DNA from 3 places in the Nocardioides endophyticus genome. Region 1 is predicted to be linked to each of the others. Evidence: riboswitches for the same ligand, from Rfam matches in the RefSeq annotation. Region 1 holds a riboswitch; each other region holds the start of a gene.
What was found. Region 1 has a riboswitch for cyclic di-AMP ahead of ABEA33_RS07240 (transglycosylase family protein). Riboswitches for the same ligand answer to the same signal wherever they lie in the genome.

Region 1 (7,421 bases):
ACGACGCCGTCGAGCTCGGCCTGCTGCTCGCGCCGCCCACTGTCGAGCATCGAGTCCCGGGTCGTCTGGTGCCGGGGCGCGATCTCGAGCCACTCGAGGAGCTCGTCGGCACCCTCGCGGCCCCACACGCAGGCAGTCGCCCACGACGTGGTCGGGCGTCGTACGCCGACGGCAGAGAGCTCGAGACCGGTCAGGGCGTTGAAGGTGGAGGACTTGCCAGAACCCGTGGCTCCGGCGATCCCGACGACCGTGTGCGTCGCCGACAGGCGCAGACGCCCGGCGGCGCGGTCGACCACGTCGGCGGCAGCGTCGACGAGCCCGTCATCCAGGCGACCACGCGCGGCCTTGGCGGCGCCGTCGAGGCCGTCGATGCGGGCACCGATGTCGGTACCACGGGTGACCATGCGGTCGGTCCCCTCGAGCAAGGACGTCATCTTCTCCCTCGACCTGCCCGGAGCAGGGCGCGTTTACCGTCGAACAGTTCACCACCACCCTAGGGCCTGAGGCCCCGGACCATGGGATCAGGGCAGAGGTTCGTCCCCGGGGCGGCTCTGCTCGTAGCGCCGGTCGTCCACACGACGGGCGGCGGCACGGACCTGCCGGCTCGCCTCTCCGTCGAGGCCGAGAGCGTCGAGCGGCCCGATCGCACGGGCCCGTTCGGCCGCGATCAGGCTGCCGACCCGGCGCTCCAGGTCGGCACGGCCGCGGGCGATGAGGCCGGCCGAGTGGTCGGCGCCGAAGACCGCGTTGAGCAGGGTGCGGCCCACCTCCGCGCCGCTCTCCGTCTCGGCCGGCGCCGTGTCGGCGAGGACGGTGACGGCCAGCGTCACGGCCAAACCGCGGGCGCCGTACGCCAGGTAGCGAGAGGTACGACGCTCGGCATCGCCCGCCTTCACGAGCTCGGTCAGCTGCTGCTGCCAGGCCCGGACCTCGCCCTCGACGCTGCGGCGCAGACCGCCGGACGCCCTGCTGAGGTCATCGTCGGTGACCGCCAGGACCGGGCCGGCGGTGCCGAGCTCCGTCCAGGCCGCCACGGTCGCTGTGGCCGCGCCCTCGGCGTGGTCGAGGACCATCAGCTCGACGGCCGACTCGATCGCGACCGATACCCGCTCGGCCTGCTGACCGGAGCCCTTGACCGCGTTGACGAGCCGGTCGCGGATCAACCCGACCCGGCCTTCGAGCGAACGCAGCAGCTCGCCGGTCCCGGCGAACTCGCGCCACCGGACGGCGACCTCACCGCGCAGCAGCGTGCCGTCTGTCGCGGCGGACACCGCACCTTGCTCTGCCTCGGCGTACGCCGTCATGGCGGCCTCGCGGAGTGCCTCCGCAGCGCCCTGCTGCTGGGCGAGGGCGTCAGCGAGCCCGTGCGCCTGGCGAGCCAGCGAGCGCACGGTGCCGTCGAGCGTCTGGCGCACGACGGCCGATCGGGCGCTGGGGTCCTTCGCCAGCGACACCAACCAGGCGCGCACGTCGGCGACCACCTTCGCGTCGAGCAGGCCGTCCTCCGAGACGGGCGCCTCGGCCACGGTGAAGAGCGGAGAGTCCTTGAGGCCACGGCTCGCCAGCATCCGAGCGAGGTGCGCGGAGACGGTGCGCACGTCGGAGGACGGCGTACGGTCCAGGACGATCGCGACCGAGGTTGACCGCTCGGCGGCCGTCTTGAGGTGCTCCCACGGGACCTGATCGGAGTAGCGCGCCGCCGACGTCACGAACAGCCACAGGTCGGCCGCGGCGAGCAGCTGCGTCGCGAGCCGGCGGTTGCCCTCCTCCACCGAGTCCACGTCGGGAGCGTCGAGGATCGCCAGACCGGCCGGCATCGTGTCCGAAGCGACCAGCTGCAGGGAGTGGCGGTCGTCCGTCGCCTGCTCGACCCGGACGAGCTCGGGCAGCAGGCGGTCCTGGCCGAACCACTTGGCATCGGCGGGGTGGTGCACCAGCACCGCCGACCGCGTCGTGGGGCGCAGCAGTCCGGGCGCGGTCACCCTGCGACCGACCAGCGAGTTGACGAGGGTCGACTTGCCGGCGCCGGTGGAGCCGCCGACGACCGCGAGGAGCGGCGCCTCCACCGTCATCTGACGCGGCAGCACGTAGTCCTCGAGCTGGTTGATCAGCTGCTGTCGTGAGACGCGCAGCTCACCGGCACCCGGTACGTCAAGCGCGAGCGGCGCGGCCTTCAGCGCGTCGTGCAGCTGCACGAGCGCGGTCAGCATGCGTGAGTCGTGGTCGGGAGGCACCGTCACGGGGTGAGTCATCTGGTCGGTACCACCTGTCCGGGGAACGCGATCGACGGACGGAGCGCGTCGATCCTCTGGAGGAACTGTTGGCCGCGAGCCGCATAGTCGGGTGGCGGCGTGCCTCGCAGGTAACGGTAGTGGAGAAACCCGAGCTCGATGGCGGCCTGCTGGTAGTCGCGCATCGCGCGTTCGCCGCTCCTGCCTCCCCGCTGGCGTGCGTACGACCTGCTGCGGCGGCGGGCGGAGAGGTCCACGACCCACCCGATGTCGGTCTCCGGGACCAGCCCGCGGGCCGCCGCGTCGGTCAGCGCCGAGGCGAGCATCCGGCGCTCGGAGCGCCGCGACCAGACCGCGAGACTGACGACGGCGATCAGGGCCGGGGTCATGAAGACGAGGTACGCGACGGCGAAGTGCCCGAACCCGGACGACGTGGAGATGTTCCAGATGGCGTGGGCGACGACGGCGCAGACGTAGCCGGCGACCGGCCACAGCACGCGTCCGCCCGTGGTGCGCGAGCTCACGGCGAGCCCCACCCCGATGCCGGTGAACGTGGTGAAGAGGGGGTGCGCGAACGGGCTGATCAGGCACCGCAGGATGAACGTCGTCGTCACCGCCTCGGTGCCACCCGGGCCGATCCCGTCGGTGCCGTTGTACGCCGCGGCGAGGTAGAGGATGTTCTCGGTGAAGGCGAAGCCGACGCCGACCATGCCGGCGTACACGATGCCGTCCAGGACACCGTCGAGCTCCGAGCGGCGCCACCAGAGCAACAGGAAGAGGAAGACCCCCTTGCAGGCCTCCTCGGTCACCGGGGCGACGACCTCGAGCGTCTCCCGCTCCGTGAAGCCGCCGACCAGTCCCCCGACCCCCTGGAGCAGGATCGCGGCCGCAGTGGCGACGAAGCACCCCCACAGCAGGCCGGCAGCGAGCAGCATGCGGGGCTCGGGCTCGTAGCGGTCCAGCCACAGGTAGCAGGCGACGATCGGCCCGACCGGGACCGCCGCGAGGAGCGTCGCCAGCGCAATGCTCGACGGTGCGCCCGAGAGCGCCACGATGGCGAAGATGACGAGGGCGCCGACACCGACCAGCACCGTGACCACGACCGTGAACGCGACCGACGACGCGGCGCTGACACGGCGGGTTCCGGGCATGGGCGGCAGCCTATCGGGGGTCTTCGGGACGCCCGGAAACGCGGCGTACAGTGGCCGGGTGAGCGAGAACGAGACCGGTACCGAACCCAAGACCGAGTCGCACGACCCGGCCGTCCCGGCAGCGTACGCCGCGTTCATGCGGGAGGGCTGGGGCGAGCGTGAGCTCGACCTTCCCGTCGCCGCGGTCGCGGGCCCGGCGGCACAGCGTCGTACCCGGCTCGCCGAGGCGTTCCCCGGCGAGCGGCTGGTGCTTCCGGCAGGCGGCTTCAAGGTGCGTTCCTACGACACCGACTACCGCTTCCGGCCCGACACCGCCCACACCTACTTCTCCGGCAACCAGACCAGCGACGCCGTCCTGGTCATCGCCGACGGCGAGTCCGTGCTCTACGCGAGACCCCGCTCGTCGCGGGACACCGACGAGTTCTTCCGGGACCGGCAGTACGGCGAGCTCTGGGCCGGCCGTCGCCCGTCGCTGAAGGAGATGTCGGACTCGCTGGGACTCGAGGTCCGCCACATCGACCAGCTCGACGCCATGTTGCAGGGCACCGGCAAGACCCGCGTCCTGCGAGGGCTCTCGGCCCACGTCGACCGGATGGTCGCCGCCGACGAGACGCGCGACAGCGACTTCGCCCGGGTCGCCTCCGAGCTGCGCCTGATCAAGGACGACTGGGAGGTCGCGCAGCTCCAGGAGGCGTGCGACATCACCACGCTCGGCTTCGAGGACGTCGTCCGCGAGTGGGACCGCGTGCTCGAGTTCGGCGAGCGCTGGGTCGAGGGCACCTTCTTCCGACGCGCCCGCGCGATGGGCAACGACATCGGCTACGACTCGATCGTCGGTGGCGGGAAGCACGCCACCACGCTGCACTGGATCGAGAACTCCGGGCCGATCACGCCCGGCGAGCTGGTGCTGCTCGACATGGGCGTCGAGAACACCTCGCTCTACACCGCCGACGTCACCCGCACCCTGCCCGTCGACGGCACCTTCACCGACCTGCAGCGGGAGCTCTACGACCTCGTGTACGCCGCGCAGCAGGCCGGCATCGAGGCGCTCAAGCCGGGTGAGACCTTCCGGGTGGGCCACAACGCCGCGATGGACGTGCTCGCCCACGGGCTCGAGGACCTCGAGCTGCTGCCGGTCAGCGCCGAGGAGGCGCTCGACCCCGAGAGCCGGGTCTACGCCCGCTGGACCCTGCACGGCACCAGCCACATGCTCGGCATGGACGTGCACGACTGCGGCCAGGCCGCACCCGAGTCGTACGCCGAGGGCACCCTCGCCGAGGGCATGGTGCTGACGGTCGAGCCCGGGCTGTACTTCCAGGAGGACGACCTCCTGGTCCCCGAGGAGCTGCGCGGCATCGGCATCCGGATCGAGGACGACATCCTCATCACGGCCGGCGGATCACAGAACCTCAGCGCCGCTCTCCCCCGGACCTCCACCGAGGTCGAGGAGTGGATGGCCCGCCTGCGCGGCTGACCACCCCCTCCTCGCCGTACGACGTCAGGCGCAGCTGGGCCAGGCGCCCCAGCCCTGACCGTTCTGGATCCGCTCCGCGACCTTGATCTGCTCGCGCTTGGTGGCGCCGTGTGGGTAGCGGGCGAACTTGCGGCCGCCGTACCCGTCCCAGGTGGACTTGCTGATCTGGAGGCCACCGAAGTAGCCGTTGCCGGTGGCGATGTGCCAGCGGCCCCCGGACTCGCAGTGTGCGATCCGGTCCCACTTCCGGATCGGGGCCGCCTGGGCAGATGTGTCCATTGCCACGACGGGGACGAGCGTGGTCGCCGCCAGGGCGGCAGCGGACGCCAGAGTGCGCATGCGCATGTGTTTCTCCTCGACGCCTGCGGAGTTAGCTGTCGGGTTCGGGCGGAGATTGCCCGGCCGCGCGTGGCGGCTGCACCCCAAGGGTCGTCGTACGACCCGGAGACCTGGGTCCCCCGTCCCCGTCCTCGGTGTTCGAGTCACCCACTGCCGGACGGGGCTCGGCGTGGCGGCGGGCGGCCCCGGTCTGCCGGGACCCCTCGACGGTAGGTCGAGAGTCGCGCTCATCCAAATTGCCTGGGCCGAAACTCGCTCAGTTGCCTCTCAGGCCGGGCTGTCACCCTGAGGCGTGCCCGATCACTCCCTCTCGCCGCGTGCCCACGCCCTGCTGACCCGCGTCGAGGCGTGGTCCAACGCCGGCCCGGTCCGCGCCGTGATGGTGAAGGTGCTCGTCACGGTCGGCGGCCCGCTCCTGATCGCCGCCGGCGTCGCGATGCTGGTCCTTCCCGGACCCGGGCTCGTCGTGATCGCTCTGGGCTTCGCGCTGCTCGCGCTCGAGTACCAGTGGGCGCGCCACGCCCTCGGCCTCCTCGGCCATGGGCTGTCCCGGGTCCGCGCCGTTGTCTTCCCCCGCGAAGGCTCCCGCGCCCGCCGCATGGCCGGTCTCGTCGCCACCGCCGGCTTCATCGTCGCCACCACCGCGGCGACCTCGGCGATCACAGCACTGATCGGCACCCAGGCCCTCGCCTGACCCCCGTCACGGAGTGCTGAGCAACGGCCCCGGCCACGGCGTCGACCTCGCCATGGTCAGCGCCCGCTTCATCATGAACGGGTCGGCCTGGTTGTAGAGCCAGGGTCGGCCGAACCAGACGAAACCGTCGACGTAGCGCCGTGCCAGGGCCCGGTCTCCCTCCGACAGACCCCACCTCGGGTCGGCGGTGCGGACGGTCGGCGGGATCCCGAGGGTGACGCACCGGGTCTGGATGGCGGTGCGGCAGACGCGGGCGTTGTCCTTCAGGTCCTTCCTGCCCTCCGGGATCATGTCGTTCCACATCGTCGGGCGACCGCTCTTCGCGGTGTCGATGATGAAGTGCTTGGTCCCGTAGCCAGCACGCCGCAGCGCCGCCACGATCTTCGTCCCGTGGGCGATGTTCTCGGCGGGCCCGGTGTAGTGCGTCGAGTCGAGGGCGAAGCCGCGGGCGTACTCGACGCCGGTGCTCATGAGGAGCTGCGCGCACCGCTCGGGGTCGTTGCCGCGACCGTTCTCGCACCAGTCGGCGGCGCCGGCGTCGATGTAGACACTGGTGCGGGACAGCGCGGACAGCCTCTGGGTGGCGTACGTCAGGAGCCGCGACTTCGCCGCCCTGTCCGGCGTGCACCAGAGGAACGGCCCGTCGGGCTGCATCACGACGAGCATCGGGGTGTCCGCGATGCCCGCGGCCAGCTCGTTGATCCAACGCTTGTAGCTGCGCCTCTCCTGCGGCGTCGAGCGCCGCTCACAGGCCTCGTGCTCCCACGGCTTCATCCGGAATACGGCGATCTGGACGAGCTTGTCCGGATCGCCCGCCTGGGCGGACGCGATGTGGCTCTCGGCGGTTGCCCGGATGCCGTTGTCGGGGACGAACGTCCCGTACCACTTGGTCTTCGGGCGCATCCCGATCTTCGCCAGCAGCTCGCGCTTCTTCCCGTTCGAGGCGAGGAACGGGCCCGACGTCTGGTCCTGCGGGCCCTGATAGACGCCCCAGACCCGGTCGGCCAGCGGGTTCGACCTGTTCTCGTCGTACGGTCGCTCGGCCTGCTGCCACACCTCTGTCGACGGCGCGAGCGTCCCCCGGGCGTACGCCGTCGCGGGCGCGTCCACCTGGGCGGATGCGAGCGAGTACGGCGCGCCGACGATCCCGCTGACGCAGGCGAAGGCGAGCACGGTGGTGACGGCACGTCGCAGACCGAGGCGGCGGAAGAGCATCTGTGGAACTCCAGGGTTCAGGGTCCGGATGGCTCAGGGTGCAGTCCGGACGCCGTACGCCTTCACAGATCGGCAGGCCTGCCTGCGAGATGAGGCTTACAACCGGCTAGGGCAGGCGGACTATCAGGTCCTCGACACCGGCCACGGCCGCGACCAGGACAAGCAGCGCGACCAGCACGCACCACGCCGCTGCCTGGACATCCCGAGTTGGGTGATCGCCTCGCTGCACAGTCATGACATTCCCTCCGTCGCCCGGCCGAGTTCCGGTCGACTAGCGATCCCATCGTGCTCCGGCTGACGACGGACCGTCGATCCCT
Region 2 (7,421 bases), 160 kb from region 1:
CGTGACGGACCCGACGATCCGGATCTTCTTGCCGACCTGGACGGTGCCGATGCGCGCGCTCGCGACCACCGGATAGCTCTTCCGCACCCGGACGGGGTCCGAATCGGAGCCCAGTCGGGTGCTGTCGACGGAGGTCGCCGACGCGGCCGCCGTGGCATCGGGTGCCGGGCCGGTGCCCGGCCCCGCGAGAAGCCCCGCGGCGACAACGCCCGTGACGAGGTAGGAGAAACGACGCAGCAGGGGTGAGGTCATCGATCTTTCGCTTTCGAGAAGGTGGTGCGCTCTGGCAAGGTGCTGGTCAGTCGAGTACGCCAGGCGCCGCACCTTCGTCGTCGACCCAGTCCTCACCCACGTCGAAGAGCTCCTTCTTCTTGCCCTTCTCGTCGTCCTTGCCGCGGCCGGACCGACCGCCGGCGCCAGCGCTACCGCGGGCACCCGCACCTGCGCGGCCGCCGGCATTCGCTCCCGCGCGACCGCCAGAGCCGGAGCGTCCTGCCCCGGCGCCCGATCCGGAACGACCCGCGCCGCCGGTGCCGCCGGCACCCGCACGGCCGGCAGTGCCACCGGATCCTGCCGCCGCACCCGAGCGCCCGATGGTGCCGGCCCCGCCCGCGCGCGCCGAGCTGCCGATGCCGCGTACGGCGCTCGCGGCCGTGCCGCGGCCCGCCGTACCGGCAGTGCCGGCCGCACCGCCGGAGGTCGGGAACAGCCCGCCCTTGAGCGCACCGGTGAGCTTGGCACCGAGCAGGCCGGCGGCCATGCCGCCAGCCGTCGCTCCGGCAGTGCCGATGCCGCCGAGTCCGGGTGAGCCAGGCGTCCCGGACCCACCGGACACGGTCCCATCGACGGGGGTCGCCGGGAATCCGGTCGACCCGCCACCGGGGACGTTGCCGTGGGAGTCGTGGCCCCCGCCCGTCGGGGCGTAGTCGACGTGGTGTCCGTTGTTGGAGGGGACGAAGCCGACCTCGACGTGGCCGCCGCCCGGCCGCCCCTGGAGGTGCGGCACCGCCGCGGCACCACCACTGCCAGCACTACCCGAGGAGCCGCCGGCACTGCCTGGCTGCTGCTTCGGCGGAGGCGGCGGGAGCGGCGGGTCGGGCTCGCCGTGGATCTCCTTCATCGTCAAGATCTGCTTCTCGAAGGCCTCGTCGAGCGCATCGGCGGCGGCCCGTGCCTTCTCCTCCTGCGCGGCGTACGCCTGGGCGAAGGCCTGCTCCTTCGCCTTGCTCTGCGCCTGCTGCTGGAGCTCCTCGTCGGTCGGGTTGCCGACCGGGGCGCGGTACGCCGTGGGCGCGGCCATGTCGGTCATCGTCGTGTGGACGTCGGCCGCCGCCTGCATCGCGTCGCTCACCGCGACCAGGGCGCCGGCCCCATTGCCGAGCACCGCGGCCTTGCGGGTCATCGCCTCCGCCGACTTCTGGAACGCGGCGTCCACCGCGGGCCCGGTCTGCCCGCCGATCGCGTGCCGCACTCCCTGGGAAGAGGTCCGGAGGTAGACGGCGATCGTCTCGAGCAACGTGCCGCATCGACGCCAGTCGTTGGCTCCGGTGCTGACGACGGTCGGCTCGGTGCCGGTGACGGCGGTGGTGAGCCGCTCGACCTGAGGTCCGCGCACCATCAGCCCTCACCTCCCGCGGGCGGTTGGCACGTCGTGTTGGTGCGCAGGTCGGGACTGTCCAAGCAGTTGCCGATGTCGGCGAGCTGGCTCTTGCGGGTCGGCGTCAGGTCCGCCGCGGCCTGCTGGTCGTTCTCGTGCAGGTCCTTGGCGAAGCCGTCGAGGTTGTCGGCGAAGCCCTGCAGGCCGAGCACCATCTGGTCCAGTGCCTCGATCACGTGCTTGTGCGCGACGGCGGTGTGGTGGTCGAACATCGCGCCCTTCGCGGACCCCCCGTAGAGACCGGTCAACTCCGGTGGCGCCGCCTTCCCCACAGCTCCCGCATGCTCCTGGAGGATGTCGCGGCACTGATTGATGAGCTCCTCCGGAAGCCCCAGTGTGGTCAGAACATCCAACACCTGCATCTGTTCGTCACCTTCCCCCGATGAAGCGTCCAGCTGGTCGATCACGTCGTCGTACGGCCACTTCCCCCGTTGGCGAGCGGGCAAAACCTCCGGACCGGCACGGACTCGGGCCGCGTTTCGGCGCTGACCGCGCTGGTTAAGGTTGAGGACGACGTTCTCGGACCACCAGGAGGCTCCCGTGTCTGGCTCGGTGTCGCACCCAGCGCGCTCTCGCGCGTACGCCGCCGTGGCGGCTGCCGGCCTCGTCCTGGCGCTCGTCGGCTGCAGCGACGACGACCCGAAGGCCGGGGCCGAGGAGACACCGTCGGCAACCGCGTCGCCCACCGCGGACTCGTCGGAGCCGAGCCCGACCGAGGAGGCATCGGCCAGCGTGACCCCGGCGACCGGCGTGCTGCTGGACATGCCGCACGCCACGATCAACGCTCCGAAGGGGTGGAAGCAGCTGGAGGACTTCCTGGACTTCGGCACGGAGGCGAATCCGCCCACCGGGACCGGCGCCGTACGGCTCACGCAGCTGGAGTTCCCCGGCCCGGAGATCTCCGTCGACCTGCAGGCCAAGGCCGCGCTGCAGGGCCGGCTCGGTGACATGAAGCGCGAGCCGGACGTCGAGATCGCGGGGCTGACCTTCTACCACCTCAGCGGCACGCCCAACAAGGACAGCCACCTGGACACCTTCGGAGTGCTCAACGACGGCTTCCAGACGGGCATCGACTTCGAGTTCGAGAACAAGGTGCCCGAGGCCGAGCGCCAGAAGATCATCGACGAGAGCCTCGCGACGTTCACCTGGCGCTGAGCCCCGGGCGAGCGGTCAGCGACCGCGCAGCGTCCCCGGGAACCACGAGTTCGTCCAGACCCGGTCGGTGCGGACGCGGGTGCCGGAGTACGGCGCGTGCAGCACCAGCCGGCGACCGTGGCCCCACCCGGCGAACACGCCGACGTGGTAGACGCCGCCCCTGCCGGTGAAGAACATCAGGTCGCCGCGCTTCATCGCCCCGCGGGAGATGTGCCGCGCGAAGTGCGCCTGTGCCGACGAGGTCCGCGGGATCCGCGAGAAGCCCGCGCGACGGAAGCTGTAGAAGGTCAGCCCGGAGCAGTCGAAGCTGCGCGGCCCGGACGCGCCGTACGCGTAGGGGTCGCCCTTCTGCGCAACCGCGGTCCGCATCGCCAGCTCCACCCGGCTCGGCTTGGGCCTGTGGTGCTTCGGCTTGTGGTGCTTGGGCGTGGCCTTCGCCTGGGAGACGGCGTGCGTGCCGACCGTGGCGGCGTGGACGTCGGAGACCGGCGCGGAGGTGAGCAGGCCGACGGCGAGCGCGCCACTGAGGGCGGCACGGACACCGGTGCGACCGCAGGCGCGGGCAAGAGTGGGCAGGGCGAGAGACATAGCGTGGTTTCCTTCCCACGCCTGCGAGGTGAGCTGTCGGGTTCGGGCGAGGAAGGTGCCCGGCCGCCAGTCGGCGGCTTCACCCCGAGCGGCCCGAAGACCGCGAAGGTGGTTCCCCCACTCCTGCCCGTGCAACTTGTGATCGTCGGCCGGACGGACTGTCCGACCTTGCGGACCGGTGCCATGAGCGGGCAGGACTCGGCGTGCTCGGGAACCGGTAGTGCTTGGTGCAATCGTCAACGAAGGTAGCCACCAGAAGTGCCGATCGCGATTCCACCAGCGGCGGTTGCCGTGGCGCACGCCACATCCCCCGCGTGAATCCGGGGTTCGATTGGACGCAGATCACACAGTTCGAGCGGTGTGACTCAGCGGGTTCTCACGCCAGGACGCGCCCGTCCTCGAGGCGTACGACGCGGTGCGCGACCTCCCAGACCCGCTGGTCGTGGGTCGCGACGAGCACCGCCGACCCGGCCCGCGCGGCGTCCGCGAGCGCCCCGATCACCTGGCTGACGTGGTCGTCGTCCTGGTGCCCGGTGGGCTCGTCGAGCACCGCGAGACGCGGGTCGAGGATCAGGGCTCGGGCGATCGCGACCCGCTGCTGCTCGCCCAACGAGGTCTCCGTGACGCTGCGCCGCCCGAACGCCGTCAGGTCGAGCGCGGAGGCCAGCCGGACGAGGGCCTCCGCCGGGTCGACGCCGGTCCGGTGCGCCGGCAGCGCGATGTTGTCCTCGACCGTGAGGCCCGCGAGCAGGCCGTGCTGCTGGGGCACCACGGCCACCAGCGACCAGTCGGCCGTCTCGACGGTCGGGCGACCGTCGAGAGACGCCGTGCCGCAGTCCGGCCGCTCGATCCCGGCGGCCAGGTGGCAGACCGTGGACTTGCCGGACCCCGACGGCCCGGCGAGCGCGACCAGCTCGCCCGGCTCGACGCGCAGGGAGACGTCGTGGAGGACCTCGACGCGGCGCTCCCCCACGCCGTACCCGTGCGCGATCTCCACCAGCTCGAGCCCGATCACGACTCCTCCTCCGGAGCTCGCAGGCGTACGCCGTCGGCCCCGATCTCGACGACGACCCGCCGTGATGGGAAGAGGTCGAGCACCGCCGGCGGCAGCTGCAGGCGGCCGGTCGCGTCGATGACCCCAGTGGTGTCGCGGCGGGTGGTCTCGCTGGAGAGGACGCCGTGGCGCAGCCGCAGCAGTCGGTCCGCGCGGTGCATGATCCGCTCGTCGTGGCTACTGATCACGACCGCCGCGCCGGCGGCTGCCGCCGCCAGGAGCGCATCGACGACGACGTCGGCGTTGGCGTGGTCGAGCTCGGCGGTCGGCTCGTCGGCGACGATGAGAGCGGGGCTGCCGGCGAGCGCGAGCGCGACGGCGAGCCGCTGCTGCTCGCCGCCGGAGAGCGCGAGCGGCAGGTGGTCGGCACGGTGCCCGAGCCCGACGGCGGCGAGCGCGTCCGCGGGGTCGTCGGTGCGGGCGCCTCGCCAACCGGCGACCTGCCGGAGCTGGTCGACGGCGCGCAGGTGCGGGAAGACCCCGAGCGCCGAACGCTGCGGCACGAACCCGATCCGCCGGCGCCGCAGCTGGCGCAGGTCACGGGTGGAGGCGGCCCCGATGTCCCCGCCGAGCACGGTCAGGGTCCCGGCGCTCGGGCGGTCGCGGGCACCGAGCATGGTGAGCAGGCTGCTCTTGCCCGAGCCGGACGGCCCGGCGACGACGGTCAGGGCGCCGGGGTGCACCTCGAGCCCGATGCCGCGCAGGGCATGGGTCTCGCCGGTCGCGGAGCGGAAGACCTTCACCAGGTCCTCGCAGCTCGCGGCCGGGTCGGTCACGCTCTCAGCCTCCGGCACGAAGCACCTCCGCGGGGATCCGCCGGCGAGCGCGCCGGGCGCCCAGCAGCCAGGCGAGCAGCACGGTGACGGCCAGGACGACCAGCAGGGCGACGACGTCGGCGACGGCCGGCCGGGGCCGGGTGAGAGGCGGGATGGTCGCGACCGCGTCGATGATCGTCGGCGCGAGCACCAGCACGGCGCCGGCGATCACGGCGGCGAGGACGGCCGTCGCGACGGCGTACGCCACCTCCCAGGCACGGGCCCGCGCCAGCTCGCGAGACGACCAGCCCATCCGTGCGAGCAGTACGTCGGAGACCGTGTCGCGGTCGGCCAGGCGCAGCGCGAGCACGAGCGCGCCGGCGAGGGCCAGCACGAGCATCACCGCCCCGAGCACGAGCACGTAGCCAGCCGCCCAGGTCGAGGCGACCAGGCCGTTGGTGATCGCCTCATCGGTCGCGCTGACGACGTCGCCGTCGGTGGACACGTCGGCGCCGGTGAGCGAGGCCCGCAGCTGCGCCGGCGAGTCGCTCGACCACACCCAGGACGTGAACACTCCGGCGGTGTCGCTGGTCGCCCCGGGCTTGCGCGGGTCGACCGTCGGCAGCACCAGGCGGAAGAGCCGCCGGCTCGCGGCGATCACCGTGACATCGCCGGTCTCGCTCTCCGAGCCCGGGAACGCCGCCACGACGCCCACCACCTCGAACGGGATCTGGAACTCACCGTTGAAGTCGAGCGTGCCCTGGTCACCGGCCTCGAAGTGGGTGCGGCCGGCGAGGATCACCTGGAGCCCGTGGCCCTTGCGGTCGAGCTTCTTCAGGAGCTCCCGCCCGGCGTCCAGCTCACCCGAGGCACCCCAGTCGGCGACGCCGTCGAACGACTCCGGCTCGATCGCCAGGAGGGGCTGGTCGCCGAAGTCGGGCGGCAGGGTGACGGTGCGCCGCCACACGATCGTGGTGTCGTCGGCGGGTGGCGTGAGCACTCCCCGCATGCGCTGGCCACGGAAGTCGTCCGCCACCTCGATGGACGTCGCTGCGCCGGCCAGGGAGGCGGTCTTGTCGGCGACGCCCTCGTCGATCCCGCGCTGGACGGTCAGGGCATAGGCGAACAGGCCGAGCGCGATCGCGACCACCGCGGTGAGCGCGGTGACCTCCCGCATGATCGGGCCGCTACGCCGGGTCGCGAGCCAGCGTGCGCTGCCGGGGCGAGCACCGCCGGGACGCCGGGCCCGCAGCCACGCGAGCCCGCGGGCGACCAGCACCGCCACGGACGCGGCGGTCAACACCGGGAACGCCATGGTCAGCACGGTCGCGCTGCGGTCGACGACGTCGACGGTGAAGACGGCCGCGGCGACCACCGCGGTGGCCGCGAGGAGGGCCGCCGTCCACGGCAGGCCGCGGCGTCCGCGCCCCAGCCGGGACAGTCGGTCGACCCGGTCGGTGCCGGCCGCGGCCAGACCCGCCGTCGCGGTGATCAGGAGCAGCGCCCCACCCGCGGCGAGCACCCCGGTCACCAGGTCCGACCGCCCTACGGTGAGTCCGCTGTCGGTCGGCGGGCCGGCGACGAGTACGCCGAGGCAGGCCAGCCCGAGGCCTGCCGGGACGGCGAGCAGGCAGACGAGCAGCATCTCGAGCGCGGCCAGACCGGCCACCTCGTCCGGTCGAAGGCCGAGGCCCGAGGCCAGTAACTGCTCTCGGCGGCGGCTGCGGCCGAGCAGCACCCAGCCGGCGACGAGCAGCGCAGCGGCGAGCACCTGCCCCGCCACGGCGTACGGCCGGACCTGGTCGCGCGCGCTGGTGGCCGTGTGGTCGGCGTCGGAGACGATGTCCGGAAGGCCGGACGCGACCTGGAGCTCGGCGCCCATCGGCTCGGCGTCGAGGAGGTAGCGCGCCAGCAGCTGGGACTGGTCGTAGGCGTCGTCGGCGAGCCGCTGGACCTGCTGGACCGTGGTCGTCGCCTGGTCGGGGGTGATCTCGGTGTCCAGGGCGAGGTCGGCGAAGTAGAGCGGGGTGTCGCCGGACGCCAGGACCAACCTGTCGAAGACCGGACGGCTCGCGATGGCGAGCGGCGTCCCCTCGGACGGGTTGTCGGGGTCGGTCGGCAGGTACCAGCGCTCGGCGTCCGGCTGGTCGCGGAGCTGGACCGGCAAGGTCGAGTCGGGCGCCGGGTCGTAGGTGCCGGCCAGGACCGTCCG
Region 3 (7,421 bases), on a different contig from region 1:
GGCCCATCTCGGCCAGCACGCAGGGGCTGCGGCTGTCCCGGGGGTCGCGGGCCATCCGGTCGGAGCACTGGCGGATCGGGAAGGTGTCGTGCAGCGCGGCCAGGCACTTCTCGGCGGTCTTCTTCGACGAGAACGGCCCGAGGTAGTCGGCGTCGTCGTCGAGCACCCGGCGCACCAGCGACAGCCGCGGCCACGGCTCGCGGGTCAGCTTCACGAAGTGGACCCGCTCCGGGAAGCGGGACCGCCGGTTGTAGCGCGGCTTGTGCTCGGCGATCAGTCGCAGCTCGCGGACCTCGGCCTCGAGCCCGGTCGCGCACTCGATGCCATCGACGACGCTGGCGATCCCGACCATCTCGCCCATCCGGGACCGGGTCTCGGAGGCGGTGAAGTAGGAGCGGACCCGGCTGCGCAGGTCCCGTGAGGTGCCGACGTAGAGCACCCGCGCCCGGTCGTCGCGGAAGAGGTAGACGCCCGGGGCGTGCGGCAGTCCCTCGGCGAGGTGCCGCTTCTTGCGCTGGGCAGTGGTGACCCGCGACGAGAACGTCGAGAGCTCCTCGAAGGTGTGCACGCCGACGCCGCCGAGCCGCTCCATCAGGCCGTGCAGCACGTCGACGGTCGCGCGGGCGTCGGACAGCGCCCGGTGGTTGGGCGTCGTCGCGGAGTTGAACGCCTTGGCCAGCGAGGAGAGCTTGCAGTTGGGTGCGTCGTCGCGGGTGACCACCCGGCGGGCCAGCTTGGCGGTGTCGAGCACCTCGAAGCGCGGCCACGGTCGGCCCTGCTGCTCGGCGAAGTGCTTGAGGAAGCCCACGTCGAACGGCGCGTTGTGCGCGACGAGCACGCATCCGGAGGCGAACTCGAGGAACGCCGGGAGGGCCGCCTCGATGGGCGGGGCGTCGGACACCATGCCGTTGGTGATGCCGGTCAGGACCGCGATGAACGCCGGGATCTCGGTGCGCGGGTTGACCAGGGTCTGGAACTCGCCGAGCACCTCGCCGCCGCGGACCTTGACCGCGCCGATCTCGGTGATCATCGAGCCGCCCTCGGCCGAGCCACCGGTGGTCTCGAGGTCGACCACGCAGAAGGTGATGTCGCGCAGTGGTCGGCCCAGCTCGTCGAAGCTGCGCTGCACCTCCCAACTGCTCATGTCTGGGACGCTAGAGGCGGCCACCGACAATCCGGCGGCGCCGCGCGGCACCCACCCGTAGGGTGGGACTCGACCGCAGACGTGTCCGAGGAGGTGCGATGGCCCTGACCATCCCCGGCGACGGGCAGCGCTGGCGGTGCGCCGGCTGCGGCAACCTCACCCGCTTCGACGTGACCCGGACCCGCCGTACGACCGAGTTCTGGCACTTCGACCTCGCGGGCGAGCACCAGGTCGAGGAGACCGAGCTGCGCACCGAGTCGGTCGAGCAGGTGTCCTGTCGCTGGTGCGGCCGCTCCGACGCGATCGAGCTCGTCGACCGATACGAGGCGGCGGAGCGCGAGCCGGCTCAGCTCGAGACGAGCTGACGGAGCCCACCGTGTCCGCCGCCGAGCCTCTAGAGCTGGCCGGGCTGCCCGAGCCCGTCCGCACCCGCGTCGTCGCCCAGGTGGCCGACGTGCTGCCCGACGTGCCCACGCTTCCTCCCGCCGTACGACGACTGGCGACGTTCGCCCCCGCGCGGCGGGCCCGGCTCGGGGCGAGTGCCATCGCCGAGGCGCTCGTCGACGACGAGGTGAGGGAGCGGGTCGGAGTCCAGGTCGCCGCGCGACCGGAGCCCGACGAAGCCGACGACGTGGCGGTGGCCGCGCGCCTGTGGCTGACGCGGCCGGACGGATGGGCGGAGGCCCTGGCCGCACGGGTCGCCCGGATCGAGGAGTCCGTGACGGTCGGCGAGAGCCGCGAACTCGAGCGGTTGCGCAAGCGGCTCGCCGACGCCGAGCAGTCGGTGCGCGAGCTGCGCGCCGCCCAGCAGGCACGCGAGGACGAGCTCCGGGCGGAGCACCAGGCCGAGCACGCCTCCCTGCGGCGCCGGCTCGGTGAGGCGCGCGCCGCCGAGCGGGAGTCCCGGGCGAGAGCCGACCGGGGCGAGGCAGAGGTCGCACGGCTGCGCGCCGAGACCGAGTCCCGCGTCGCGGCCCTCGAGAAGGAGAACCGGCAGCTGCGTGGCCAGGTCGAGCGACGAGACGCCGAAGGCGTCCAGGCCCGACGCGATGCCCGCACGGAGCGCGACGAGGCGACGGTCCGGGCCCGCCTGCTCCTCGAGTCCGTGATCGACGCGGCCACCGGGCTGCGCCGCGAGCTCGGCCTCCCGACCGTCGAGGGCACACCGGCCGACCGGGTCGAGGCGGACGTCGCGGCCGCCGGCGTACGGACACCGAGCTCGGCCGGCGCCCTCGGGGCCGCGGACCCGGGACTGCTGGAGCAGTACCTCCACATGCCGCGGGCACGCCTGCTCGTCGACGGCTACAACGTCAGCAAGCGGGCCTGGCCGAGCTCGTCGCTGGAGGCTCAGCGCAACCGGCTGACCGCGGCGCTGGCGGCCCTGGTCGCGCGCACCGGCGCCGAGACGACAGTGGTCTTCGACGCCGCCGAGACGGACCACCGGCCGCCGGTCGTCGCCCCGCGCGGCGTACGCGTCCTCTACAGCCCGCGCGGCGTGATCGCCGACGACGTCATCCGCGACCTGGTGGCGGTCGAGCCGACCGGCCGGGTGGTCCTGGTGGTCACCGCGGACCGCGAGATCGCGGTCGACGTCGCCCGCGACGGGGCGCGCGTGGTCGACCCGGACGCGCTCCTGTCGCTCATCGCTCGCTGAGCCGACACGCCGGGCTCCGGTCCGACCGGTCCCCGTTGTCGGTGGTCCCTGTCACCGTTCCTGACATGAGGACGACAATCGACTGCGACACCTGCGAGGTACGCGGGCTGCACTGCCACGACTGTGTGGTCACGGTGCTGCTGGGCCCACCCCCCGAGCTCACCTTCGACGACGACGAGCAGCGCGCGCTCGACGTCCTGGCGGAGAGCGGACTGGTGCCGCCGCTGCGGCTGGTCCGGCCCGTCGACCCGCCGCACCTGGAGTCGGCCTGATCGGGCCCCTGTGACCGGTGTGACGGATGTGACGCATGGGACACGTGCGGTCCGGATTCGGACGGGGCGTGCACAAACTCACTGTAAAAACCGGCGCGACACCGGTTGAAAGTTTGGCTGGTCCGTACCTCTCCGACTAGCCTCAGGCGTTCAGGTGGCCGGGGAGTGAATCACTCGGATTTGCGCGGCCACCGCGCTGAGTCCGGACTCGTCGACCTGTCGAGGAGCCCGGAGCCGGGGAACCATCGGTGGCGGGCCAGCCCGCTGCCAGGGGTGAATCCCCGCGAAGGACTCGACCACCTGTGTCGGAGCCGGACCGGGGTAGGGCAAATGTCGTGCCCGAATCCGTCAGCTCACCCGGTAGGCGTACGACGTACAAGGGAGAACTCCTGCTCGTGCAGAAGAGCCGGAAGCGCCTCATCACCATGCTCTCGGGTTGCGCCATGATCGCCGCTGTCGGCTTCATGCCCTCGACCCCCGCTCAGGCCGAGCCGAACATCGACGACGTGCAGAAGCGTGTCGACCGGCTCTACCACGAGGCCGAGCAGGCCCAGGAGCGCTACAACGACGCCAAGCTCGAGCTGCGCGACCTGCAGGGCGACCTGGACTCCCTCGAGGCAGACCAGGACCGCCAGGACGCCGCGTTCGAGGACGTTCGCGACCAGGTCCAGGACTCGATCGTGCGTCAGTACGAGGGCGAGAGCCTGTCCAACGTCGGTCAGGTCGTCGTCTCCGACGACCCGCAGACCTTCCTCGCGCAGCTGTCGACGATGTCGGCCTTCAACGACCTCCAGTCGCAGCTGTTCGACAAGTACGCCACCGAGGCCGAGGCGCTCGGCATCCGGCAGGACGCCACCGAGAAGCGCGCCGCCGACGTCGCCGAGACGGAGAAGCAGCTCGCCAAGGAGAAGGCGATCGTCGACGACAAGCTCGCCGAGGCCAAGACCGTCCTCGGTGACCTGAAGGAGAAGGAGCGCGAGGAGATGCTCTCGCGCGGCGTCGTACGGGTCCCGTCCGACGTGCCCGCCTCCGGTCGTGCGGCCGCTGCCGTCCAGTACGCGCTCGCCCAGGTCGGCGACAGCTACGTGTACGGCGCCGCCGGCCCCAACGCCTTCGACTGCTCGGGCCTGACCATGATGGCCTGGGCCCAGGCGGGCGTCGGCCTGCCGCACTCGTCCAGCGCCCAGTTCGGCAGCGGACCGCACATCGCCATGGGCGACCTGCAGCCGGGCGACCTGGTCTTCTACTACAGCCCGATCAGCCACGTGGGCATGTACATCGGCAACGGCATGATCGTGCACGCTGCCAACCCCGGCACCGGCGTCGTCGTCTCCTCGGTCTCCTCGATGCCCTACTCGGGCGCGGTGCGACCCGGCTAGGACTCACGAGACACAATGCCGAGGTGAGCAGCCTCGACCAGCGAGTGAAGGCCGGTCGCCCCCGATGGTGGGCGACCGGCCCTCTGCTGTTCGGGGGAGTGCTCTGCCTGCTCGTGGCGTCCGGCCTGCTGGCCTGGTCGCTCACCCGCGACGACCCGTACGTCGCGCCGAGGCCGCCGGCTGCTGCGCCGAGCGTCGACCGGACGCTCGCCGGCGGCACGCTGGCGGCGTTCGCGAGCGCCGTACGCGACGGGGACCGGGAGGCGGCACGCGCGCTCGCTCCCGCGGACGATCCCGCCGCCGGGGACATCCTGGCAGCCCTGGTCGCGAACGCCGAGGCCTTGGACGTGTCCGACTTCTCGGTGCGCTACGTCGACGACGACGGCGCTCCCTCCTCCGACGGTGCCTGGGACGCGGCCGTCGACGCGGTCTGGCGCTTCCGTGGGTTCGACCGGGTCTCGGCCCGAGCCGAGATCGACGCGCACCTCGTCGACGTCGGCGACCGGGTCGCGCTCACAGGCTTCGGCGGTGGCGGGCGGGTCTCACCCGTGTGGCTCTCCGGCCCGGTCCAGGTGCGACGCACCCCGTCGACCCTGGTCGTCGTCGCTGGGGGTCCCCGGGAGGCCGACCGCTACGCCGCCCGTGCCGAGGCCGCGGTGCCGGTCGTGCGCGCGGTGCTGCCCGCCTGGCGTCGCGGCCTGGTCGTCGAGGTGCCCGCGTCGACGGACGGGCTCGAGCAGGCCCTGGGCGCCGCCGACGGCGACTACGACCAGATCGCGGCGGTGACGACGTCGGCCGACGGGTCGACGGTCCCGGACGCGCCCGTCCACGTCTTCGCCAACCCCGAGGTCTTCGGGAGCCTGCAGCGCACCGGGGCCCAGGTGGTGATGAGCCACGAGGCCACCCACGTCGCCGCGGGCGCCTGGGACAGCCGGACGCCGCTCTGGCTGCTGGAGGGCTTCGCCGACTACGTGGCGCTGCGCGACGTCGACCTGCCGGTCGAGCAGTCGGCGGCCCAGATCATCGCCGCCGTACGACGCAGCGGTCCGCCGCGCCAGCTCCCGGACGCCGCGGCGTTCGGCACGCGTACGCCGCGGCTGGGCGCGACGTACGAGAGCGCCTGGCTGGCCTGCAAGGTGCTCGCCGAGCAGCGCGGGGAGCCGGCCCTGGTCGCCTTCTACCGCGCCGTCGACCGGGGCCAGTCGGTGGGTGCCGCCCTCCGGGCAGAGGCGGACCTTTCCGTGCCCGAGCTGACCGCCGAGTGGCGGGACCTGCTGTCAGGGTTGGCCGCATGATCGCTCCCGACCGTCGCATTGCCCTCGTCGTCACGCTCGTCGGCGGCCTCGCGTTCGTCGTGCTCGCCGTGCTGCTGGTGCCCTGGCACCCGGTGCCCGGCGGCACCCCCGATCCGGCGCCCGCGTCATCGGTCTTCACCGCCGCGGAGATCGCCCGCGGTGAGGACTACGCGCGGTGGGCACGCGTCTGGAGCTGGAGCTCGCTCGCGGTCTCGCTGGTGGTGTCGTGCGTGCTCGGCTTCAGCCGCTGGGGACCGCGGCTGGTCGGACTGCTGCGGGGCTGGTGGTGGGTGCGGGTCGTGCTGGCGGTCGCCGCGGTCGTGGTCATCGGGCGGGTCATCACGCTGCCGTTCGCGGTGCTGATGCGGCGCCACGTGCTCGACAACGGACTCAGCAACCAGGCATGGAGCGGGTTCGCGGCCGACCTGGTGCGCACCGAGGCCGTGCAGATCGTGGCGACCTCGGTGCTGCTGGTGGTGCTCGTCGGCTGCGCCCGGCGCTGGAGCCGCGCCTGGCCGGCCGTCGCCGGCGGGCTGCTCGGCATCCTGGTGCTGCTCGGATCCTTCGTCTACCCGGTGATCGTCGAGCCGATCTTCAACGACTTCACCTCCCTCCCCGACGGGCCGCTGCGCACGGAGGTCCTCCAGCTGGCCGAGCGTGAGGGCGTGCCGGTCGATGACGTGCTGGTCGCCGACGCGTCGCGGCGTACGACCACGCTGAACGCCTACGTGTCGGGCTTCGGTGGCACCCGGCGGGTCGTCCTCTACGACAACCTCGTCGACGACGTCCCGCGCGACCAAGCGCTCTCCGTGGTCGCCCACGAGCTCGCGCACGCCAAGCACGACGACGTACGCACGGGGTCGCTGCTGGGTGCCGCCGGCGCGGTCTTCGGCATCGGCCTGCTGGCTCTGGTGCTCGGAGCCCTGGCAGCGCGGGGACGTCCCCCGATGCGTGACCCGGCCGTCGTACCGCTGATGCTCGCGCTCCTGGCGATCGGCACCCTGCTCGCGTCACCGGTCCAGAACACGATCAGCCGCCAGATCGAGACCCGCGCCGACGTCGACGCGCTCGAGGTCACCCACGACGCCGCCGCCTTCGAGGCCGTCCAGCGCCAGCTCGCGCTGCGCTCGCTCGCCGATCCGATGCCGCCGCGGATCACGCAGTTCTGGTTCGGGTCGCATCCCCTCGGCCTGACCCGGATCGCGATCGCGCGCCAGCTTGACGAGCGCGGGTTCTAGGGCGGGGGACGAAGCTCGGCGGGTGCATCGAGGTAGGTGCCGCGGGGCCTGCGGTGAGCCAGCAACCGTTGTGCGTTCTGGAACGGTTGCCCACGCACCGCCGCCCGCCACCACTGTCACGCGATCGCGTGACCGTACGTCGACGCCCGACCGTCAGGTCGTGCGGCTGGACCTTCGGCCGACGGGCATGGCCCGAACGGACTACTCCGGTCGAGACCATCACCCGATCCCGCTCAACCGCTGGGGAGACGACGATTCCCTTCAACGGGGCACGCCCCAGACCGGCAGAACCGGTACCTCCACCGGCCCGGTGCGAACTTGAAGGGATTCACCCATGTTGGAGCACCTGCGCAACCTCCTCCAGGCCCGTCGCGTCGACCGTGACGAGGCCGGAGCCTCCGCCGTCGAGTACGGCCTGCTCGTGGCCGGTATCGCGGCC

Region 2: linked by a shared signal. The riboswitch ahead of ABEA33_RS06325 (C40 family peptidase) and the one ahead of ABEA33_RS07240 (transglycosylase family protein) in region 1 are both predicted to bind cyclic di-AMP.
Region 3: linked by a shared signal. The riboswitch ahead of ABEA33_RS24995 (C40 family peptidase) and the one ahead of ABEA33_RS07240 (transglycosylase family protein) in region 1 are both predicted to bind cyclic di-AMP.

Annotation. Positions count from the first base shown of each region.
Region 1 is NZ_BAABKN010000009.1:252,697-260,117, reverse strand. It holds gene ABEA33_RS07260 (GTPase) at 1-404, opposite strand, end outside; gene ABEA33_RS07255 (dynamin family protein) at 522-2,252, opposite strand; gene ABEA33_RS07250 (PrsW family intramembrane metalloprotease) at 2,249-3,382, opposite strand; gene ABEA33_RS07245 (aminopeptidase P family protein) at 3,441-4,856, shown strand; gene ABEA33_RS07240 (transglycosylase family protein) at 4,881-5,201, opposite strand; cyclic di-AMP (ydaO/yuaA leader) riboswitch at 5,201-5,342, opposite strand; gene ABEA33_RS07235 (PGPGW domain-containing protein) at 5,488-5,889, shown strand; gene ABEA33_RS07230 (glycoside hydrolase family 6 protein) at 5,896-7,104, opposite strand; gene ABEA33_RS07225 (hypothetical protein) at 7,211-7,339, opposite strand.
Region 2 is NZ_BAABKN010000009.1:88,948-96,368, reverse strand. It holds gene ABEA33_RS06345 (matrixin family metalloprotease) at 1-252, opposite strand, end outside; gene ABEA33_RS06340 (hypothetical protein) at 299-1,618, opposite strand; gene ABEA33_RS06335 (hypothetical protein) at 1,618-2,019, opposite strand; gene ABEA33_RS06330 (hypothetical protein) at 2,198-2,812, shown strand; gene ABEA33_RS06325 (C40 family peptidase) at 2,828-3,400, opposite strand; cyclic di-AMP (ydaO/yuaA leader) riboswitch at 3,404-3,561, opposite strand; gene ABEA33_RS06320 (ABC transporter ATP-binding protein) at 3,777-4,415, opposite strand; gene ABEA33_RS06315 (ABC transporter ATP-binding protein) at 4,412-5,230, opposite strand; gene ABEA33_RS06310 (hypothetical protein) at 5,235-7,421, opposite strand, start outside.
Region 3 is NZ_BAABKN010000036.1:92,365-99,785, forward strand. It holds gene ABEA33_RS24975 (DEDD exonuclease domain-containing protein) at 1-1,144, opposite strand, end outside; gene ABEA33_RS24980 (hypothetical protein) at 1,243-1,509, shown strand; gene ABEA33_RS24985 (NYN domain-containing protein) at 1,521-2,798, shown strand; gene ABEA33_RS24990 (hypothetical protein) at 2,864-3,070, shown strand; cyclic di-AMP (ydaO/yuaA leader) riboswitch at 3,255-3,452, shown strand; gene ABEA33_RS24995 (C40 family peptidase) at 3,466-4,449, shown strand; gene ABEA33_RS25000 (hypothetical protein) at 4,473-5,744, shown strand; gene ABEA33_RS25005 (M48 family metallopeptidase) at 5,741-6,982, shown strand; gene ABEA33_RS25010 (Flp family type IVb pilin) at 7,317-7,421, shown strand, end outside.